4 regions of the Halomonas sp. 113 genome follow, and region 3 is predicted to be linked to each of the others. Evidence: predicted binding sites of a transcription regulator. Region 3 holds the regulator's gene; each other region holds the start of a gene.
What was found. Region 3 encodes sigma-54, which starts transcription at its own class of promoters, with help from an activator protein. Its sites were predicted from a motif close to TGGCACNNNNNTTGCTNT; they were not measured.

Region 1 (3,885 bases), 330 kb from region 3:
TAGCTTCGATTTCCTGCTGGCCGCTTTCATGGGCATGCAGTGTCGCCGCTGGATCGTCGGCGCCGAGAATAGCGGCTGCTTTTCCAGGGCTGTCGGGTGCTAAGATACCTACCATGATATGGCGTAGCTGCACCTCACCTGCTTCCACCCAGGGGCGAACGTCTTGCCACATTTGACGGCAGTAGGGGCAGTTGGCATCCGTGAAGGTGTAAATCACCCGGGGGGCATCCACATTGCCGTCCTGTACCCAGTGGCTTTCGCTTAATAGCTGCCATGTTTGTGCCTCTAGCGGTGCACGTACATGCTCATCCAGTTGCGCTTCGGTAAGGTCATTCCCCTCATTATCCATTAGTGTACCCACCACGGCGTGCTCGCCATCCGGCGTCAGGTAAATCGCCATGTCCTGGCCCTGCACGCTGGCGCCGTAGCCGCGCAACCCTCCGGGGGCATCGAATTGACCATGAATTTCCAAGCCTTGGTCGGCAAGTGCCTGAATAGGGGCGGGTAGCTCATCGGCATAGCTCGCAGAGGTGCCGACCAATCCTGCCAGCAGGAGAAAACCACTTATGCCAGCGTGACGTTTTAAGTGCATTGCAGCGCCTTGTTTGAATAAGAGTGAGAGGCTAGAGATTTAATAACCGCCGCCTTAGTGCTGGCAATCCCTAAAATAATGCCGTGTTGCGATTATCGCAGCACAACATTATTTAGGGATTATGCGCTTTATAACTGGGGCAATATGTCGCAACTTACGGTTTTTGAAGTTTACGGTTTTTGAAACTTTAGATTTCTCAATGGTATTAACGAAATGGTGTTAACTATCCGCTACCAGCCAACGCACCGCGTAAGGCGGCAGCGAACCTTCGGCGCTCCAGGGGTTAGCAGGATCCAGCGCTTGCCAGGCGTGTTTTTCAAGTGCCTGGGTAACTGCCTCACCCATATTCTCTAAAGGAAGCGGTAGGTCGGTGACGTTATACAGCGCTAGCAGCCGGCGACCATCGTGGAGCGGGCCGCGCTCTACTGCCAATAGTTCCGGTGCTGAGACCACAACCCGTTGAGCGGCATTGGGGTGAAAGCAGGGCTCCTTGCGGCGCTGGTCTAATAGCCGGTTTAAGGCGTGGAAAACATCGTGAGTGGGCGTCGACGGGCTATCGAGTAGGAGGTCAAGCTCGCTACGCTGCCAGCGCCGGCGGTTGATCGAACGTAGCCGCCCACTGCGCTCAACGCCTTCCACGTCATTGAGTGTGCCAGTTAGGGTGTGAATATACAGCGCGGGGATACCTTGCAAACTCAGCATAATTGCTTGGCTGCATAGAAAACGCGCTACCTGCCACGGGTCGGGGCCGCGGCGGGTGCCGCGCATGGCTTCAAACCAGGTGATATTGATCTCATAGGGCGTATCGCTTCCATCGGGGTTGCTACGCATGCTGACAAAGCCTCCGAAACGGTGCATCAGCTCCAGCAGCGCATCCCGCTCGTGATCGGGCAATAAACCTTCCAAGGGGCGAACGCCAATGCCGTCGTGGCTGGCCGTAAAGTTGAGGTAGGTGCATTGGTCGGGCAGTACCGGAAGGCTGGCAAGCCAGGTTTGTAAGGTGCTCGCTTCGCCCCGGGTGAGGGTGTGCAATAGCAGCGGGGGGAGGGCAAACTGATACACCATATGGGCTTCGTCGGGGTCCCCCGCTGGCAACCGATCCAAGCCAAAATAACTGATATTTTCCTGGTGGGGCACATTGGTTTCGGTGATTAACAGGGTACCTGGGGCCACGTGATCCACAATCGCTCGTAGCAGCCGCACCACAGTGTGGGTTTCCGGCAGGTGAATGCAGGCAGTACCCAGCCGCTTCCACAGAAAGGCCACCGCATCCAAACGTACAATCCGCGTTCCTTGCTCCAGGTAGAACAGCAAAATACCCACGAACTCCAGCAGCACATCCGGATTTTCAAAGTTCAGGTCAAGCTGGTCTTCGGAGAACGTCGCCCACAGGTAGCGGGTGCCACGCCGGGTGGAAATGGGCACCAGCAGCGGGCTGCTGCGTGGGCGCACCACCTGGGAGACATCGGTCTCTGGATCGACTTCGATAAAGTAGTCGCGGCCGGGCAGGCTGCCGCTCAGGTAATCCACAAACCAGAGAGACTCCCGTGAGACGTGATTGAGCACCAGGTCGGCCATTAAGTCGTAATGGCTGGCGAGTTCGCGGATGTGCGACCAATCACCAAGATCGGGGTTCACTTCCCGGTAGTGGATCACCGAAAAGCCGTCGTCGCTGCTCCAGGGAAAGAAGGGCAGTACATGTACACCGCTGATGCGATCGCCCAACCGCGCTTGAAGAAAATCGCTAAGCACTGCCAACGGCGGCACACCATCTTCAATAATCGAGTCACCGTAGCTGATCACCCACTGATCTTTTTCGCTCCAAGAGGGTGCATTTTTAGTGCTGGTTCTACCGGAGCTGGATGAAAATGGGGCAAGCGACTGAAAATGCGCTAGACGCTGGTTTAAACGGCGCTGCACTTCCCCCGCCCTGGGGCCATAAAGGTGGCTGAGGTAGTCGTTAACGGTCTGCTCAAAGGGGGGCATGGGTAGCTCCTGATAAACAATCTGCCACAAACGCTGCAGCTTGTGTGCCAAATCGTTACAATACGAGGTTGATACCGCGTTTAAACGCTAAGATACATTAGCTTGTGGCAGTTACTACTGCTAAAACGCTATTAATAGCACACACATTGACAGGTTATAACACGCTAACTCGTGCGGTACGCCGACACGAGCTGACAACAGGTTGACCGCCATGCATTGCCCTTTTTGTGGTGCAAACGATACTCGAGTGACTGATTCGCGCCTGGTAGCGGATGGTGATCAGGTACGCCGTCGACGCCAGTGTGCGAGCTGCCAAGAGCGCTTTACCACCTACGAAACCGCAGAATTGGTAATGCCGCGGGTGGTGAAGTCCGACGGCTCCCGCGAGAGCTTTAATGAAGCCAAACTGCGGGCAGGTATGTTGCGTGCGCTGGAAAAGCGTCCGGTCAGTGCAGAAGCCATTGAAGCGGCGGTAGAGCGCATCCGCCAAACCTTACGTGCCCGGGGCGATCGCGAAATCAACGCCCGTGATATTGGCGAGTCGGTCATGCAAGCGCTTAAAACCCTCGATCACGTAGCCTATATCCGCTTTGCTTCGGTATATCGCAAGTTCCAGGATCTGGATGAATTTCGCGCTGAGATTGACCGGCTGTCCCAAGAGCCCTCTTCCCGACTGGGCCATGGCAGCGAGTCGTCAAAATGAGTGCTGTCTTTAGCCAAGCCGACCACCGCTATATGGCGCGGGCGCTGCAACTGGCGCAAAAAGGCTTATACACCACGGATCCCAACCCGCGGGTCGGCTGTGTGATTGTGCGTGACGAGCAGATTGTCGGTGAAGGCTTTCACCTGTGTGCCGGTGAACCCCACGCCGAAATTCACGCGTTGAATGATGCTGGTGAGCAAGCCCTGGGCGCGACCGCGTACGTCACCCTGGAGCCTTGTTCCCACACCGGCCGCACTGGCCCCTGCGCGGTGGCGCTCCAGGAAGCGAAGGTGTCGCGGGTAGTGGTTGCCATGGTGGATCCGAACCCGCAGGTGAGTGGCCGCGGTATTCGTCTGCTTGAAGAGGCGGGTGTTGAGGTGGCGGTGGGGTTATTAGAGAGTGACGCGCGCGCTCTGAATCCCGGCTTTATTGCTCGCATGACCCAGCAGCGTCCCTTTGTGCGCCTGAAAATGGCGATGAGTCTAGATGGTCGTACCGCCATGGGGTCGGGGGAGTCTCAGTGGATCACCGGGCCTGAAGCACGCACCCAGGTGCAGCGGCTACGGGCACGCTCCAGCGCGATATTAAGCGGCGTTGAGTCGCT
Region 2 (3,885 bases), 3.0 Mb from region 3:
GCCTACTACGGCTATCGCCGCCATGGGGTCAACCTCGCTACGTCGCTGGGGGTAGTGCTGGCGCTCTACCTGACCATGACGAAGGTGATGGATGTTTACCTGCCCACTGGCTTGCTGCCTTTCTAAACAAAGCCTTGTTAGCAGGTCTTTCCGCTAGCAGTTCTTAAGAGAGTAATTCCCATGGATGCCTTCAATAATTTGATGTACGGCTTTGGCATCGCGCTTGAGCCAATCAATATTGCCTACGTATTTGCCGGTGTATTTGCTGGCACCATTATCGGCATGCTGCCGGGCCTTGGCCCTATCAGTGCACTTGCCCTGATGATTCCTATCACCTTTGCCATGGAACCCTCGTCGGGTTTGATCCTGATGGCAGGGGTTTACTACGGCGCCATCTTCGGTGGCTCTACTTCCTCGATTCTGCTCAACGCCCCCGGCGTTGCGGGTACCGTAGCAACCTCCTTTGACGGCTACCCGATGGCCAAAAAAGGTCTGGCGGGTAAAGCGCTGGCGATTGCCGCCTACTCGTCATTTGTGGGCGGTACGGTATCGGTTATTTTCTTGATGCTGGTGGCTCCGCTGCTTTCCAAAGTGGCCGTAAGCTTTGGCCCTTCCGAGTACTTTGCACTGATGGTGCTGGGCTTAACCGCCGTGGTCTCGCTGTCGGATAAATCGCTGATCAAGGGGCTGATTGCCGCCGTGGTGGGGGTAATTATCTCGATTGTGGGTATCGATATGCAGACCGGTACCGAGCGTTTTACCTTCGGCTCCGTTCAGCTTCTCGACGGTATCGACTTCCTGGTGGTGGCGCTGGGGATTTTTGCGCTTGCCGAGGTGTTCTACATGCTGCTGCGCGGCGGTGGTGGCAAAGAGGCGCCGCGTAATGCGATTGGCTCGCTGAAACTGACTCGTAGCGAAGTCAAAGAGATCGCTGGCCCCGTTGGCCGCAGCTCGGTGTTGGGCTTCTTCACCGGCGTTCTGCCGGGGGCTGGCGCGACCATTGGTTCGTTCCTGGGTTACAGCATGGAAAAACGCATTGCCAAAGATGGCGACACCTTTGGGCAGGGCAATATCAAAGGCGTGGCCGCGCCGGAAGCGGCCAACAACGCCGCCTGTACCGGCTCCTTTGTGCCGCTGTTGACGCTGGGTGTACCGGGTTCGGGTACCACCGCAGTACTGCTGGGTGCCCTGCTGGTCATGGGGGTCAATCCCGGCCCAATGATGCTGACAGAGCGTCCGGACGTGTTCTGGGGCGTGGTTGCCAGTATGTATATCGGTAATATCTTCCTGCTGGTGCTTAACCTGCCGTTGATACCGCTGATCGCCAAGATTCTTGATCTGCCCAAGCCGCTACTGCTGTCGCTGATTTTGATCTTCTGCATGATCGGCGTCTACGGCATGAGCTTCAGTGTGTTTGATCTGTTGCTGCTGCTCGGTTTTGGCCTGGTGGGCCTGGGTATGCGCCTGTTTGGTTTCCCCGCGGCGCCGCTGATTTTAGCGCTGATTCTGGGCAACATTATGGAAGAGTCCTTGCGTCGCGCGCTGCAGATCTCCGGTGGCGACTGGATGACCTTTATCGACAAGCCTATCTCGCTTGGCCTACTGGTCGTCGCCTTGCTGTCGCTTGGTCTGCCGTTACTGAAAAAACGCCGTAAGAAAATTCCACCCGACGTGGCTGTTTAACGCCACTACTTAAAGGGTGAATAGCAAGGAGCCTTGGTGATGCCAAGGCTCCTTTTTTTATCTGCACTTTCTTATCTACTTTTTTAACTAATAATAAAGAGTGGTTTTGTAACCAATGAGTAACTAATGCGTTAATGCTTTGTGTTTAAAAAGTTCAAGTACCTAGTTGGTGCACTGTCTTTTATTGGTGCATTGAGAGGGTGCTTCAGCAGCGTTAATGCGCTTTATTTTGGTGCATGTAGTGAGTTTTGAGATTTTGTGATGATTATTAAGTGGCTGATTAAATAGCTATAAGGCAACTTTGTGCCAATCTGGCGCATCCCTTGCAAGAGTTATTGGCTAGTGAACGTAATGGCTAGTGGACGTATTGGGGGAGCTAACACAACAACCCCAAGTGCGAAGCCAATCATCAAGCCTCGGTCATAACAAACCCCAGCCATAAGGGGTGCAAGGAGATTAACAATGAACACTCTCAAACGCTCGACACACCCTCGCCCCTTCCTTTCAAGTGGCCGTTTCGCGACCGCTTTACTCACCGCTGCCATCATGGGGGCCAGCACCCAAGCCATCGCCCAAGACGATGACCCGATCAAAGTCGGTATCCTGCACTCGCTTTCCGGCACCATGGCGATTAGTGAGACCGTCCTCAAAGACACCGTCGAAATGCTTATTGAGCAGCAGAACGAAGCCGGTGGTTTGCTCGGCCGTCAGTTAGAAGCCGTGGTGGTTGATCCCGCGTCTAACTGGCCGCTGTTTGCCGAACGCGCCCGGGAGCTACTAGACCAGGAAGAAGTGGACGTGATTTTCGGCAACTGGACGTCGGTTTCGCGTAAATCCGTACTGCCCGTCGTAGAGGAGCTCAACGGGCTGCTGTTCTACCCGGTGCAGTATGAAGGCGAAGAGTCTTCTGAAAACGTCTTCTACACCGGCGCAGCGCCTAACCAGCAGGCGATTCCTGCGGTTGAATACCTTATCAACGAAGTCGGTATCGAGCGCTTTGCACTAGTGGGTACTGACTATGTCTATCCGCGGACCACTAACCGTATCCTTGAAGCCTTCCTCAAGGATGAACACGGCATCGCGGATGAGGACATCATGGTCAACTACACGCCGTTCGGTCACTCCGATTGGCAGAACATCGTGGCAGAAATTCGCCGCTTCGGTGAAGAGGGTAAACCGACCGCCGTAATCTCGACGGTTAACGGCGACGCCAACGTGCCGTTCTATACCGAGCTCTCCAACCAGGGTATCGACGCTGCCGATATTCCGGTCATCGCCTTCTCTGTGGGCGAGCAGGAGCTTACCGGTATTGATACCGGGCCATTGGTGGGCCACTTGGCCGCCTGGAACTACTTCATGAGCGTCGATAACGATGACAACTACGACTTTATCGATGCCTGGATTGAGTACACCGGCGACGATATGGCCGTGACCAACGACCCAATGGAAGCGCACTACATCGGCTTCAACATGTGGGCCGAAGCGGTTCGCAAAGCAGGCACCACGGACGTCGATACGGTGAAAGACGCCATTATCGGTGTGACCGTGCCTAACCTTTCCGGCGGTTATGCAGCCATGATGCCCAACCACCACATCACCAAGCCGGTGCTGATCGGTGAGATTCAGGACAACGGTCAGTTCGATATCGTTTGGCAGACGCCGTCTACCGTGGCGGGCGACGCCTGGTCTGACTACCTGCCTGGCTCCCGTGACCTGATTGCCGATTGGCGCAAGCCGATGGAGTGCGGCAACTTCAACGTCGTGAACGGCTCGTGCGGTGGCAGCACCGCAGCAGAAGAAGCCGAAGCGGCGCTCGCTGAGTAAAAGCTCCTGTAGTGAGTAATACTGATCCCTCGTCCCTAGGCTGAAGCCCAAGTGGCGAGGGAGCACGCTAACTCCCCCTCTTTAGATAACCAAAGGAAGAACCCCATGAGGCGTTTCCTTTCCTTAGGGCTGCTGTGCCTACTGTTGTTAAGCATCACAGTGACCGCCCAAGCACAAACGAGCTCCACGAATACTGCCGACGATGCGGCCGCGCTCGAACTGTTGGAGGCGCTGGACGTTGAGTCTTACGCCGCCAAAGGCGAAGCTATCACCGCGATTTTGCAAAGCGACGACGAACGCGCCCGAGACTGGTTGCAGGCCTTGCTGGATGGCCGCTTGCAGCGCACCGAAGACGGCCGGTTCGTGCTGGTGCTAGAG
Region 3 (3,885 bases):
AGTGGCGGTCGCCTTGAGTATTTTATTGACCGAGAAGTGATTCAAGCGCGCTCTGACGTTGATGGCAGCGAGCCCCAGCGCATACGCATGACCCTTCAGCCTGAACAATAGGGAGCCTAGCTGTGGCCACTGCTGACACTGCGCCGATCAAAACCCTTTATGCCCACCACCTGGCTAAAAGCTACAAACGCCGCCGAGTGGTCAAAGACATCAATCTAGAGATATCCCAAGGCAGTGTCGTTGGCCTTTTGGGCCCCAACGGCGCGGGCAAAACCACCTCATTTTATATGATTGTTGGGCTGGTCAAATCCGACGCTGGCAAGGTGGGTATCGACGATGTGGATTTAACGCGCGCCCCCATGCACGAGCGCGCAGCTGCGGGGATTGGCTATCTACCTCAAGAGGCGTCTATTTTCCGCAAACTCTCGGTTGCCGAGAATATTATGGCGATACTCGAGACCCGCAAAGAGCTTAACCGCAGCGATCGCGAACAGCGCCTGGAAGCGCTACTCGAAGACTTCCATATCACCCATATTCGCGACAACCTGGGCATGAGCCTTTCGGGCGGCGAGCGCAGGCGTGTAGAAATAGCCCGCTCGCTAGCCACAGAGCCCGCTTTTATACTGCTCGATGAGCCTTTTGCGGGCGTTGACCCCATCTCGGTAGGTGAGATTAAAACCATCATTCGTGCACTGAAACAGCGCCATATCGGCGTGCTGATCACCGATCACAACGTGCGTGAAACACTAGACATTTGCGATATCGCCTATATCGTCGGCGATGGGCAAATCATCGCCAGTGGCTCGCCCGCCTCGATTCTCACCAACCAAAAAGTAAGGGATGTGTATTTGGGCGCCGATTTTCGCCTGTAATGTTTTTGCCTTAATCGCCCCTAAATAGCGCTTTAAAACAACTTTACGACCAATGGCATGCTTATTGCACTTGCGCCAAGCACTCACTCGCACTAGGGTGGAGCATTCTGATTAACGAGTGGTTCTCAGATGGTCATGAAAGCTTCTCTCCAACTGCGTATCGGCACACAGCTGACCATGACGCCCCAGTTGCAGCAGGCCATTGCGCTGCTGCAACTCTCTACGCTGGATCTTCGTCAAGAAATTCAGCAGGCCCTCGATGCCAATCCCATGCTGGAGCAGGAAGATGAATTTAGTGAACAGGCTGTCAGCGAGCCTAAGGAAGAAGAGTGGTCAGAGAGCATCCCTACTGAGCTCTCGGTAGATAGCGACTGGTCAGATACCTATCAAGATATGGGAAGCCAGGGGGGCAGCAGCAGCGAAGGCCCCGACTTTGAGCGCCAGGCAGCCGGGCAGAGCCTTCATGGCCACCTGCTGTGGCAACTCGCCATGACCGATTTTAGCGCTCGCGAGCAGCTTGTCGCGGAAAGTTTAATCGACGCGCTAGACGCCAACGGCTACCTGACCCAGCCGCTCAACGACATCCGTGAAGGGCTTCGTGCCCAGGGCATTGACGGGCTAAGCCAACGCGAAGTGGAAACCATTCTACTCAAGCTCCAGCAGTTTGAGCCGACCGGCATATTTGCCCGTGACTTGCGTGAATGCTTGATGCTGCAGCTCGCCGCTCTCCCCGATAATACGCCACTGCTGGTTCCCGCCCGCCGCTTGGTGCGGCAGTTTCTCGAAGCGCTTGGCAAAGACGATATGCGTCTGCTGAAACGCCGTCTAGGGCTCGACGACGAACAGCTGTCCGATGTCATCCTGCTTATTCGCAGCCTAGACCCACGCCCAGGCAGCGCCTACGGCGACACCGATGACAGCTATGTCACCCCCGATCTAGTCGTCCGCCACGATAATGAAGGCTGGCATTTAGAGCTCAACCCCGAGGCCCTGCCACGGCTGCGCATTCAGCCCGACTACGCCAGCTTGATTAAGCGTGCGGATAAAAGCGATGACAACCAGTTTCTCAAAGAGCACTTGCAGGAAGCGCGCTGGTTGATCAAGAGCCTCTCTAGCCGAAACGATACGCTGCTGCGTGTTGGTCGCGAAATCATTACCCGCCAGATTGGCTTTTTAGAGCACGGCGAAGAAGCCATGAAACCACTGATACTGGCCGACATTGCCGAAGCCGTGGAGATGCACGAGTCGACTATTTCACGGGTAACGACGCAAAAATATATCCATACACCCCGTGGTGTGTTTGAACTCAAATACTTTTTCTCAAGCCAGGTGAGCGGTCAAGATGGCGACAGCCACTCCAGCACCGCCATCCGTGCACGACTCAAGAAACTGATTCAAGAGGAGCCGCCCGGCAAGCCGCTTTCAGACAGCCGCTTAGTGACGCTATTAGGCGAAGGAGGGATTCAAGTGGCGCGTCGTACGGTGGCGAAATACCGTGAAGCCATGGGCATTCCCTCTTCCAGTGAACGGCGTCGTTTGCGCTAACTTCGTTAACGTTTCAGGGAAACTCTCGACAAGGGCTTTGCAACGCGGCAAAAAGGGTTACAATCGAAGTACAGTCCGATGGATAAGGAGCACGTCAATGCAAGTAAATATCACTGGTCATCACGTAGAACTGACTGACGCCTTGCGTGACTATGTCAACGAGAAGCTTGAGCGTGTAGAGCGCCATTACGACAATATAACTACGGTGCAAGTCACCTTATCAGTGGAGAAAGAGCGCCAGCAGGCCGCCTGTACGCTGCACGCCGCAGGTGCTGACTTACATGCGGAAGCCCTAGACAGTGATATGTACGCCGCTATCGACGCACTAGCGGACAAAATCGACCGTCAACTCGTTAAACACAAGGAAAAAGCACAAGCTCGCGCCCAAGGCGCCGGTGTGCGTTAATTCAATGACGTTGGAAACCATACTCCCCCCGGAACGCGTTCTGTTCGACGTCCCCGGGGGCAGCAAAAAAAGGGTGCTGGAGTTTTACAGCACCTTTATCGCCCAAAATATCCCCAGCCTGGACAGCCAAGAAGTGTTTAGCCGTTTAATCGGCCGCGAGCGCTTAGGTAGTACGGGTATTGGTAACGGCGTGGCTATTCCTCATGCGCGTAGCCCCCACTGCAACGCCCCTATCGCTGGATTTTTGAAACTGGCTGAAGCGATCGATTTTGACGCTATCGACGGCGACCCGGTAGATCTGGTGTTTGTCCTGTTGGTACCCGAAGAGGCAGATGACACGCATCTCTCACTACTGGGTCAGGTAGCGACCATCATGAATGATGCGGACACGCGCCAGCAACTGCGTAAAGCAGCCAGCCAGCGCGAACTGCTTGAGCTGATTACCGCCAAAATTCGCGAGCAATCAGCGGCCTAAGGGTCTGAAACCCTGTTCAGGGCAGATCACAGCAGGTTATCCGCTCACCACCCTCAACGCAGCTTGATCAAAGCAAAGAGAGACTCTATGCAACTGGTGATCATTAGCGGCCGCTCCGGGTCAGGTAAATCTATCGCCTTGCAAGCGCTGGAAGATCTTGGCTACTACGCGATTGATAACCTCCCAGCTATGTTGCTGGGGTCGTTGGTGGATGAACTGCGTGACCAGGGCGACCGAGCACATTTAGCGGTGAGTATTGATGCCCGCAATTTGCCGGGAGCTCTGGAGCGCCTGCCCTCTTTATTAGACGAGTTGCGCCAGCGTAAAATCGTCTTTCAAGTTATTTACCTGACCACCGATGCGCGCATACTGCTTGAGCGTTACTCAGCAACGCGTCGCCGTCATCCGCTGACCCGCGATAGCGAAATGACGCTGGAAGAGGCGATCAATAAAGAAGAGACGACGCTAGAGGATATTCGCGATCTGGCCGATCTATTGATCGATACATCACGATTATCGGTGCACGATTTACGCCGTCGCATTACCGACCAAGTAGCCCATCAGCGGCGCGACAAGCTGACGCTAAC
Region 4 (3,885 bases), 3.0 Mb from region 3:
CTTACCCTTCACCGTTAAACCGCGTCTTTGCCCGTTTCGCCAGTACGGATACGAATCACCTGCTCCAGCGGCATCACAAAGATTTTGCCGTCGCCGATTTTACCTGTGTTCGCCACCTGGGTGATGGCATCAATCACCTGCTCGACCATGTCGTCGTCCACGGCGACTTCCAGCTTCACCTTGGGCAGGAAGTCCACCACATACTCAGCACCACGATACAGCTCGGTATGCCCTTTCTGGCGCCCAAAGCCCTTCACTTCCGTCACCGTAATACCCTGAACGCCGATATCGGAGAGCGACTCGCGTACATCGTCGAGCTTAAACGGCTTGATAATCGCTGTGATCAATTTCATTACCATATCCTCTAACTGGGTGGCCATGATGGGGTCGGGTTGAACGGCTGCGAATATCGCAGCCGTTAACCGCTAACTACCAGCATACACCGCTATCGGCAGAGAATAAAAAAGCCTCCCACTAAGGGGAGGCCAGAAGGAGCACGCCAGCTCACTAGGTCAGCATTAAGTTATTTCTTAATGCCAAATTCGGGATAGGCTTCGAGACCGCACTCAGCGATATCCACGCCTTCATACTCTTCTTCTTCGCTAACCCGGATGCCCATGATGGCTTTCAGGATGAGCCATACCACCAGGCTGGCCAGGAATACCCAAGCGAAGATACCTACGATACCGATGATCTGGGCACCGAATGATGCGCCGTCATTGTTCAGCGGCACTGCCAGCACGCCCCAGATACCGACAACACCGTGAACCGAGATCGCGCCGACCGGATCATCCAGCTTCACTTTATCGAGGGTGACGATGGCTGCGACCACGATGATGCCGCCAATTGCGCCGATAATGGTAGCGCTCAGTGCGGTCGGAGAGAGCGGATCAGCGGTGATAGCCACTAGGCCAGCCAGGGCACCGTTCAATGCCATGGTCAGGTCAGCTTTGCGGAACCACAGTTTGGCCAAGATCAGTGCCGCAATCACACCACCCGCCGCTGCTGCATTAGTGTTTACAAACACCTGAGCCACGTTGTTAGCAGAATCGACAGCCGCAAGTTTGAGCTCGGAACCGCCATTGAAACCGAACCAGCCCATCCACAGAATGAAGGTACCCAGCGTTGCCAGCGGCATGTTGGCACCGGGAATAGCGTGGATAGAACCGTCTTTACCGTATTTACCTTTACGTGGGCCTAGCACGATCACACCCGCTAACGCAGCCGCCGCACCGGCAAGGTGCACAATGCCGGAACCCGCATAGTCAGAGTAGCCCACTTCAGACAACCAGCCGCCACCCCAAGTCCAGTAGCCAGACACCGGATAGATAAACGCGGTCATTACCACAGCAAAGGCCAGGAATGCCCACAGTTTCATACGCTCAGCGACGGCACCCGACACAATTGACATGGCGGTTGCCACGAACACGACTTGGAAGAAGAAGTCAGAACGCATGGAGTAGTAGGGCGCGTCATCGCCGCCTGCGGTAACCGCATCCACACTGTTTTCAGCGCCAATCAAGAAGCCCAGATTGGGCAGGAAGCCGCCAGCGCTGCTGGAGTACATGATGTAGTAGCCCACCAGCAGATACATGGTGCAGGCAATGGCAAACAGCGCGATATTCTTGGTCAGTATCTCAGCGGTGTTTTTGGAGCGTACTAAGCCCGCCTCTAACATGGAGAAGCCTGCCGCCATCCACATGACGAGCACACCGCAAATTAGAAAGTAGAACGTATCGAGCGCGTAGCTCAGATCAGTCAACTCATTCATTGTAAGTTCCCCGTTGAACTATAGAAATGATCCGAAAAAGCAGCGTTAAACGGCGTCTGCACCGCGCTCGCCTGTCCGAATCCGAATAACGTCTTCAAGCGGTGTCACAAACACCTTGCCGTCACCGATCTTGCCGCTGTTAGCCGCACTACAGATTGCATCCAATACGCTCTCCAAACGGGCGTCGTCTACGGCCACTTCCACTTTTACCTTGGGTAGAAAGTCGACGACGTACTCCGCGCCACGATACAACTCGGTATGCCCTTTCTGACGGCCAAAACCTTTAACTTCAGTGACCGTAATGCCCTGAACGCCGTTGTCGGCCAATGCCTCACGAACGTCGTCGAGCTTAAATGGCTTGATGATAGCGGTGATGAGTTTCATCCCGGATCTCCCCTGCTGGATAAGTCCTGCTAGATTGGTAGCGGCACAGCCGCCAGAATAAGCACCTGAACCGATAATGCGCATACTGTGCCAGCTGACTTTTTTTGCTTATAAGTCAGCCAATTAGCCGTCATCAAAAGTGCAGCTCAGAGCTAAATCTGAGCAAATCCATTCTCACACCACCGCTATTGCACCAAAAAAGAGCGTAAGCAAAAGTAGCCTGCTCTATTTCGATGCACACCCTGGGTTAAGCAGTAAAAGCACGCGATACATGCGAATTCGCCAACTGTTGCGTATCCTTACCGGTAAGCAATATTTAAAGCAGGTTTATCTAGGAGAGAACGATGGCGCCTCAAGACCGTATTAGCCGCTTGGCCCAGCAGATTGGTGACCGTTTACAAAACGCCTCCCAGGCGCCAGAAGATATTCAAAAGGGCGTGCAGCAAGTCGTGCGTGGCGCCTTCGACCGCCTGGAGCTTGTCTCACGGGAAGATTTCGACATTTTAATGGATGTACTGCAGCGCACCCGTTCGCGGGTAGAGGCGTTAGAGCGCCAAGTCGCTAACCTTGAAGCAGCCGTTGATGCCTCCGCGCCAACGACGTCCACGCCGCTCGAAGCTGAAGCCCCACCAGTTCCAGAGCAGCATGCGCCGGAATCAGATGCAGAAGACGAGAAGAATAAACCCGCTTAACGTTCAAGCTTCATTAGCAGCAATAGGGAAATGGCCTATTGCTGCGCGCACCGCAAAATAAATACGAATCACTATCGTTGACTTTGTTTTTCGTGGTGATACTCACCGCCTTTGATTTTCTTACCGTCTGCGGATTGTTCACTATGCACGCCCTGTCACTATCAAACCTATCTGTTGCAAAGCTGCCTTTTGCAAAGCCTTTCTTTTCGCCGTCGTCTGTTTCAATATCTGGGCTTGTTGGCACCGGCCTGTTACTGAGCTTCTCCAATGGCGTTTTCGCCCAAAATACTGCGTCTAGCGCCGACGAGACCATGGTGGTCGTTGGATCGCGCACTCCTAGTCAGATCAGTCAAATTCCCGGTGCTGTATGGGTAATTGACAAAGAGATGCTGCAACAGCAGACCCGCAATGGTGCAGACCTAAAGACAGCATTGGGGCATCTGGTACCGGGGTTGGATCTGGCGCCTCAAGGGCGCACCAATTATGGGCAAAACATGCGAGGCCGGGGCGTGCAGGTGCTCATCGACGGCGTATCGCTGAACAGTTCCCGTGGGCTTTCCCGACAGTTCGATGCCATCGATCCCTTCAATATTGAGCGCGTGGAAGTGCTTTCCGGCGCCAGCAGCCTGTATGGCGGCGGTGCTACGGGGGGCTTGATCAATATCATTACCCGCAAAGGTGAAGAAGGCCTGAACTGGCGTACTGAAGCAGGCATCACCACCGGCTTCAACAACAGCGATGACATAGATCGACGCCTCGCACAATCCATCAGCGGTGGTAACGAGCGGGTTCAAGGCTATCTGGGTACCGCCATTGGCGACAACGGCCGCCACTATGACGGCAGCGGCCAGGAAATCTTTCCCGATATCGCCCAGACCGACCTACAGGATAATCGCAGCATTGATGTATTGGGCAACCTCTCTTTCCGCTTGACCGATGAACAGAGTCTGGAACTGGGTGCCCAGCTGTACCGTTCAGGCTATGAAGGTGACCGGGGTGTTTACTTTCCCAACCTCGACGCTGCCACGCCCAACTTGA

Region 1: the regulator sigma-54 is predicted to act here: its motif matches at 2,611-2,628, upstream of YERSI8AC_RS07875 (sugar phosphorylase).
Region 2: the regulator sigma-54 is predicted to act here: its motif matches at 1,996-2,013, upstream of urtA (urea ABC transporter substrate-binding protein).
Region 4: the regulator sigma-54 is predicted to act here: its motif matches at 2,231-2,248, upstream of YERSI8AC_RS23215 (P-II family nitrogen regulator).

Annotation. Positions count from the first base shown of each region.
Region 1 is NZ_LR881453.1:1,653,247-1,657,131, forward strand. It holds gene dsbG (thiol:disulfide interchange protein DsbG) at 1-592, opposite strand, end outside; gene YERSI8AC_RS07875 (sugar phosphorylase) at 812-2,578, opposite strand; gene nrdR (transcriptional regulator NrdR) at 2,790-3,281, shown strand; gene ribD (bifunctional diaminohydroxyphosphoribosylaminopyrimidine deaminase/5-amino-6-(5-phosphoribosylamino)uracil reductase RibD) at 3,278-3,885, shown strand, end outside.
Region 2 is NZ_LR881453.1:4,939,628-4,943,512, reverse strand. It holds gene YERSI8AC_RS22970 (tripartite tricarboxylate transporter TctB family protein) at 1-126, shown strand, start outside; gene YERSI8AC_RS22965 (tripartite tricarboxylate transporter permease) at 181-1,683, shown strand; gene urtA (urea ABC transporter substrate-binding protein) at 2,146-3,507, shown strand; gene urtB (urea ABC transporter permease subunit UrtB) at 3,613-3,885, shown strand, end outside.
Region 3 is NZ_LR881453.1:1,982,881-1,986,765, reverse strand. It holds gene lptA (lipopolysaccharide transport periplasmic protein LptA) at 1-111, shown strand, start outside; gene lptB (LPS export ABC transporter ATP-binding protein) at 123-872, shown strand; gene YERSI8AC_RS09270 (RNA polymerase factor sigma-54) at 1,002-2,417, shown strand; gene hpf (ribosome hibernation-promoting factor, HPF/YfiA family) at 2,515-2,823, shown strand; gene YERSI8AC_RS09260 (PTS sugar transporter subunit IIA) at 2,828-3,298, shown strand; gene rapZ (RNase adapter RapZ) at 3,386-3,885, shown strand, end outside.
Region 4 is NZ_LR881453.1:4,991,755-4,995,639, forward strand. It holds gene glnK (P-II family nitrogen regulator) at 15-353, opposite strand; gene YERSI8AC_RS23210 (ammonium transporter) at 524-1,771, opposite strand; gene YERSI8AC_RS23215 (P-II family nitrogen regulator) at 1,817-2,155, opposite strand; gene YERSI8AC_RS23220 (accessory factor UbiK family protein) at 2,500-2,847, shown strand; gene YERSI8AC_RS23225 (TonB-dependent receptor) at 2,886-3,885, shown strand, end outside.